Linked DNA regions of Salipiger sp. CCB-MM3. The protein of the gene in region 1 interacts with the protein of each later gene in a pairwise test. Links are inferred from orthologs where the notes say so. Each region holds a gene or a part of one and is shown on either strand. Other genes may lie near its edges. The genes, in order: AYJ57_RS01315 and ndk.

Region 1 (3,312 bases):
CGGCCTTGACCATATCATAGACGGTGAGCGCCGCGGCCGAGGCAGCGGTGAGCGCCTCCATCTCGACGCCGGTCTGGCCAGTGGTCTTCACCGTGGCCTCGATCTGCAGGCCGGGAAGTTCCGGGTCTTGGGTGATCTCGACGGTCACTTTGGTCACCGGCAGCGGATGGCACAGCGGGATCAACTCGGGCGTCTTCTTGGCGCCCATGATGCCCGCCAGACGGGCCACGCCGATGACGTCGCCTTTCTTCGCCTGACCCTCTGCGATCAGATCGAAGGTGGCGCGCTCCATGCGGATCCACGCGGCGGCGGTGGCGATACGAGACGTTACGGGTTTATCCGAAACATCGACCATATGGGCATCGCCCTTGGCGTCGAAATGGGTGAGGCCGCTCATGCGGGCACCGGGTCGGCGAGCAGCGTGCGGGTCGCTTGTTCGACGTTCTCCTGCCGCATCAGGCTCTCGCCGATGAGGAAGGCGCGCGCGCCATATTGCGCCATGTCCGCCAGATCGGCGGGGGTGTTGAGGCCGGATTCCGAAATCAGGAAGCGCCCCTCGGGCGCGTTCTTCGACAACTCACGGGTGGTGTCCAAAGAGGTTTCGAACGTCTTGAGGTTGCGGTTGTTGACCCCGATCAGCGGAGATTTCAGCTTGAGCGCGCGCTCCAGTTCCTCGGCGTCATGCACTTCGATCAGCGCGTCCATGCCCCAGTGGAATGCGGCGTCTTCAAGCTCGGCAGCCAGCGCGTCCGAGACAGAAGCCATGATGATCAGGATGCAATCGGCGCCAAGCGCGCGGGCCTCGGCGACCTGATAGGGGTCATACATGAAATCCTTGCGCAGCGCGGGCATGTTGGTGGCCGAACGCGCCTCGGTCAGGAAGCTCTTGGCGCCTTGGAAAGAGGGCGTATCGGTCAGCACCGACAGGCAGGTCGCGCCGCCGCGCTCATAGGCCTGCGCCAGCGTCGCGGGGTGAAAGTCTTCGCGGATCAAGCCTTTGGAGGGAGACGCTTTCTTAACCTCAGAGATCAGCCCGTATCCGGTTTTGGCGGCGTCGAACAGTGCCTGCGCGAAGGGGCGGACCGGGCCTGCGGCGCGGGCCTCGGCCTCGACCTCTGCCATGGATTTCGCAGCCTTGTCGGCGGCGACCTCTTCGAGCTTATAGGCCTTGATCTTGTCGAGGATCGTCTGGGTCATGGCGGGCTCCGGTAATCGTCTGTCTGGGCCGGTCAGGCTGCCGCTCAGGGCGTTGTCCAGTTGATCGGCGTGTCCCCTCTGGCTTTAAGCCAGTCGTTGACGCGGGAAAAGGGGCGCGAGCCGAAAAAGCCGCGCCGCGCCGAGAGCGGCGAAGGATGGGCCGAGGCGAGGATGAGATGATCGTCGCCATGGATGTGCTTGGCGAACTTCTGAGCGTGACCGCCCCAGAGGATGAAAGCCCGCGGCTTGTCCGACAGCGCGTCCAGCACCTGCGCGGTCAGCCCGGACCAGCCAAGCTTGGCATGGGCGCCAGCATTGCCCGCGGGGACCGAGAGCGCGGTGTTGAGCAGCAGGACGCCTTGCCGGGCCCAGAACCGCAGATCGCCATTGGGCGGCACGGCGCCGAACTCTTCCTGCAGTTCCTTGTAGATATTGGTCAGCGAGCGCGGCAGGGGCCGTATTTCGGGTTCGACCGAAAAAGACAGCCCATGCGCATGGCCGGGCGTGGGGTAGGGATCCTGCCCGAGGATCACCACCCGCACATCATCGGGCGCGCAAGCCTCCAGCGCGGCGAAGCGCTGCGCCTCGGGGGGCAGCACCTGCCGGGGTTCCGCCGCAAGCGCCTCGGCGATGCGGGGAAACTCTTCGGTGAAGAAGGGCAGATGCGCCCAGGCGGCAGGCAGGCTCATGCGGCGGCTTGCGTCGCCTCGGCAAGCGCCTGGACCTTGGCCTTGGCCGCGCCGCTGTCGATGCTCTGGCGGGCCATGGCGGCACCTTCCTTGAGATCGCTCGCCTTGCCCGCAACCACCAGCGCGGCAGCCGAGTTCAGCAGAACCGCATCGCGATAGGCGGTCTGCGCGCCATCCAGAAGCGCGTGCAGCGCCTTGGCATTCTCCGCAGGTTCGCCGCCGACGATGTCTTCGAAAGGATGCACCGGCAGGCCGGCGTCCTCAGGGTGAATTTCCGCCTCACGGATTTGCCCGTCTTCTTCCAGCGCGGCGATCCAGCTCACGCCAGAGATCGCCAGCTCATCAGTGCCATCCGAGCCGTGCACCAGCCATGCGCGCTCCGAGCCGAGCTGGCCCAGCGTTTCGGCCATCGGGCGGATGAGATCGCGCGAGAACGCCCCGGTCAGTTGCCGCTTCACGCCCGCCGGGTTGGTCATCGGCCCGAGGATGTTGAAGATCGTGCGCGTGCCCAGCTCCATGCGCGGCGGGCCCACGTGCTTCATCGCCGGGTGGTGCATGGTCGCCATCATAAAGCAGATGCCGACGTCGTTCAGAATGGGCGCGATGGCCGAGGCGGGCAGCATCACGTTGATGCCCATCTGCCCCAGCGCGTCCGCCGAGCCCGACTTCGACGAGAGGTTGCGGTTGCCGTGCTTGGCCACGGTGACGCCCGCGCCCGCGACCACGAAGGCGGTGGCGGTCGAGATGTTCAGCGTGCCCTTGCCGTCGCCGCCGGTGCCGACGATGTCGATCGCGCCCGCGGGGCCGACCACCTTGTTGCATTTGGCGCGCATCACGGCGGCGGCGGCGGCAAATTCCTCCACCGTCTCGCCGCGGGTGCGCAGGCTCATCAGCAGGCCGCCGATCTGGGCCGGAGTGGCCTCGCCCTCAAAGAGGATCTCGAAGGCCGCCTCGGCCTCCTCCCGGCTCAGCGGGCGGGTACAGGCGGCGCCGATCAGCGGCTTCAGTCGATCGCTCATGCAGGGACTTTCATGGTCTTCAGGAAATTCTCGATGAGGGCATGGCCGTGCTGCGAGGCAATGCTCTCGGGGTGGAACTGCACGCCGTGGATCGGCAGTTCGCGGTGCCGCAGCCCCATGATCGTGCCATCCTCGAGCCAAGCGTTGACCACCAGCTCCTCGGGCAGATCGTCGCGCGCGACGACGAGGCTGTGATAGCGCGTCGCCTCGAACGGCGAGGGCAGCCCGGCAAAAACGCCGGTGTCATCATGGTGCATCTGCGCGATCTTGCCGTGGACGATCTCGTCGTGGCGCTTGACCGTGCCGCCGAACGCCTGACCGATGGTCTGATGCCCAAGGCACACCCCAAAGAGCGGCGTGCCGGTCTCGGCGGCGGCGTGGGTGAGCGACAGGCAGATGCCCGCCTC
Region 2 (3,008 bases), 2.6 Mb from region 1 along the record:
CATCCTCGCCGCGCAGACCACCGTTGGCCTCGTGCCCTCGGGCGGCGCCATGTATCTCTTCCTCGACGTGCGCGCGACCGGCCTTTCCGGCATCGCTTTCGCCGACGCTCTGCTCGACGCGCACCGCATTGCGGTCATGCCGGGCGAGAGCTTCGGCCCCTCGGCAGCGGGCTTCATCCGCGTCGCGCTCACCCTGCCCGACGCGCAGTTTTCCGAGGCGCTCTCGACGCTGGCCGGTTTCGCCGCCGGTCTCGCCAAGGCCGCCTGAGCAATGGCAGCCTAGCGCATGTCCGGCACACCGATCTCGAGCATCCGCAACCTTGGGCCCGCGATGGAGGGCGCCTGCATAAACGCGGGCATTCCCGACGCCGAAACCCTGCGCGAGATCGGCGCGGATGCCGCTTACGGGCGGCTTCTCGCCCAAGGCACCAAGCCGCATTTCATCGGCTATTACGTGCTGCATATGGCGCTGCAGGGGCGTCCGTGGAACGATTGCCGCGGCAAGGAGAAAGAGGCCCTGCGCCTGCGGTTCGACGCGCTGGTCGCAGAGCACACAGCCCAAGCCCCGCTCTCCGGGATCGAGGCGATCCTTGACGAGATCGGCGTCGTAGACCCCGGCAAGAAAACCCGCTAAATCACATTATTTAAATATATTTCAATACCTTGAGGCGCATTCCATCGACCCTCAAGGAACCAGCCCCCGAGTTTGCGTGTTGGCCCTGCAACGACGAACACAACCGCAACGGAGACTGACATGGACCTGATCCGCATCATCCTCTCGATCATTCTTCCCCCCCTCGGCGTCTTTCTGCAGGTGGGTCTGGGCAAGCATTTCTGGATCAACATCCTGCTGACCATCCTCGGCTATATCCCGGGCATCGTGCACGCCATCTGGATCATCGCGCGCACCGGCCCCAAGCAGCAGAGCGTGTAAGCGCGGAGGGCCCCAGCCATGAGCATTTCACAGTCTGATCTCGCGCGGCTCGACCGCATCGATCGCTGGGCACGGCGCATGGACCGGGCCTACCGCATCCCCTTCACGCCGATCCGGTTCGGCTGGGACGCGGTGCTGGGCCTCGTGCCCGGCGTGGGTGACACGCTCGCCCTCGCGCCGGCGGTCTGGATCGTGAAAGAGGCCCGCGAGATGGGCGCGCCCGCGCCGCTGCTGGCGCAGATGGGCGGCAATATCGCGGTCGACTGGATCGTCGGTTTGCTGCCGCTGGTGGGCGATATTCTCGACATCGGCTACCGCGCCAATACCCGCAACGCCATGCTGCTGCGCGACTGGGCGCAGAGCCGCGTGGCGGCAGCGGGCAGCGGCCCCGCAAGGCCTGTTCGCCCTGCAGTTGCCTGACGCTGCATTGCCGCGCCAGATGAACCTGCCAAACGCAAAAGGGCGCCCCGAGGGGCGCCCTTTCGTATGTTTCGGTCTCACGACCGGGGTGAGCGAAATCGCTCAGCCGACGAGCTCGAGGCCCGAGAAGAAGTAGGCGATCTCTTCGGCGGCGGTTTCCGGCGCGTCCGAACCGTGCACCGAGTTCTCGCCGACCGACTCGGCGAACTCTGCGCGGATGGTGCCCTCTGCGGCGTCTGCCGGGTTGGTGGCGCCCATCACTTCACGGTTCTTGGCGATTGCGCCTTCACCTTCCAGCACCTGCACGACGACCGGCTCGGAGGCCATGAATTCGCACAGCTCGCCGTAGAACGGACGCTCGGCGTGGACCTTGTAGAACTCGCCGGCCTGTGCCGGGGTCAGCTGGATGCGCTTCTGCGCGACGATGCGCAGGCCAGCTTCTTCGAACTTGGCGTTGATCTTGCCGGTCAGGTTGCGGCGGGTTGCGTCGGGCTTGATGATCGACAGGGTGCGTTCGACGGCCATTTTGGTCTCTCCAATATCGCAAGGCCGGGCGACGGCCCGGCCAGTATTCTCTGCGCAGGGCGTTACCATGGGGTTGATGGATTGGGAAGACCCTGCTGCCCGCCGATGCCTCATTGATAGGCAAAAAAGGGGCGCTGCCCCTCTTGGCCTGCGGCCAATTCACCCCGGCGTATTTGTAAAGAGAAGAAGCGGACGCCCCTTGGTCTTCTTCTCTTTGAAAATACGCACCGCGCGACGTGACCGCCGGGAGGCGCGCCCCGGCAAAGGCGCTATGCGTGCAAAGGGGGATGTTGCCCGCCCGCGGCCTCTGCTATGGGCAGCCTCATGCTGAGTATTCGAGACATCTCCTATTCCGTCGAAGGCCGCCCTCTGCTCGAGGAAGCCTCTGCCGTGATTCCCGCCGGCCACAAGGTCGGCCTCGTCGGCCCCAATGGCGCTGGCAAGACCACGCTCTTCCGCCTGATCCGCGGCGAGCTGACGCTCGACGGCGGCGAGCTTGAGCTGCCCGCCCGCGCCAAGATCGGCGGCGTTGCGCAGGAGGCGCCGGCCTCGGATGTCTCGCTGATCGAGACGGTTCTAGCCTGCGATCTTGAACGCGCCGCGCTGATGGCCGAGGCCGAGACCGCCACCGACGCGCATCGTATCGCCGAGGTGCAGACGCGGCTGGCGGATATCGACGCGTGGTCTGCCGAGGCGCGCGCCGCCACCATCCTCAAGGGCCTTGGCTTTGACGAGGCGGCGCAACAGCGCCCCTGCTCGGATTTCTCGGGCGGCTGGCGGATGCGCGTGGCACTTGCGGGCGTGCTCTTTGCCGAGCCCGACCTGCTGCTGCTCGACGAGCCGACCAACTACCTCGACCTCGAAGGCGCGCTCTGGCTCGAGAGCTATTTGCAGAGCTACCCGCATACGGTCATCGTGATCAGCCACGACCGCGGCCTGCTGAACCGGGCCGTCGGTGCGATCCTGCATCTCGAAGACCGCAAGCTGGTGCTCTATCAGGGCAATTACGACACGTTCGCCCGCACCCGCGCCGAGCGCCGTGCGGTGCAGGCCGCCATGGCCAAGAAGCAGGACGACCGCCGCGCCCACCTGCAGAAATTCGTCGACCGTTTCCGCGCCAAGGCCTCGA

The links.
Region 2: the proteins of AYJ57_RS01315 (region 1) and ndk interact in binary tests that used the Escherichia coli proteins (3 or more experiments, as listed by UniProt). The link is inferred for Salipiger sp. CCB-MM3 from one-to-one orthologs.

What each region holds. Positions count from the first base shown.
Region 1 is NZ_CP014595.1:272,413-275,724, reverse strand. Bases 65-3,063 are described here. They hold AYJ57_RS01315 (uracil-DNA glycosylase), read right to left. Parts: upstream 1,887-3,063; coding sequence 1,242-1,886; downstream 65-1,241. Other genes in these bases: AYJ57_RS01305 (anthranilate synthase component II), read right to left, coding at 2,902-3,063; trpD (anthranilate phosphoribosyltransferase), read right to left, coding at 1,883-2,905; trpC (indole-3-glycerol phosphate synthase TrpC), read right to left, coding at 394-1,197; moaC (cyclic pyranopterin monophosphate synthase MoaC), read right to left, coding at 65-397. Also shown: more of moaC, read right to left, coding at 1-64; more of AYJ57_RS01305, read right to left, coding at 3,064-3,312. UniProt on the Escherichia coli protein: Excises uracil residues from the DNA which can arise as a result of misincorporation of dUMP residues by DNA polymerase or due to deamination of cytosine.
Region 2 is NZ_CP014595.1:2,824,046-2,827,053, reverse strand. What follows is about bases 169-2,863. They hold ndk (nucleoside-diphosphate kinase), read right to left. Parts: upstream 1,880-2,863; coding sequence 1,457-1,879; downstream 169-1,456. Other genes in these bases: AYJ57_RS13520 (ABC-F family ATP-binding cassette domain-containing protein), read left to right, coding at 2,204-2,863; AYJ57_RS13530 (DUF4112 domain-containing protein), read left to right, coding at 953-1,354; AYJ57_RS13535 (YqaE/Pmp3 family membrane protein), read left to right, coding at 755-934; AYJ57_RS13540 (TfoX/Sxy family protein), read left to right, coding at 287-634; AYJ57_RS13545 (pyridoxal phosphate-dependent aminotransferase), read left to right, coding at 169-268. In the rest of the region: more of AYJ57_RS13545, read left to right, coding at 1-168; more of AYJ57_RS13520, read left to right, coding at 2,864-3,008. UniProt on the Escherichia coli protein: Major role in the synthesis of nucleoside triphosphates other than ATP. The ATP gamma phosphate is transferred to the NDP beta phosphate via a ping-pong mechanism, using a phosphorylated active-site intermediate.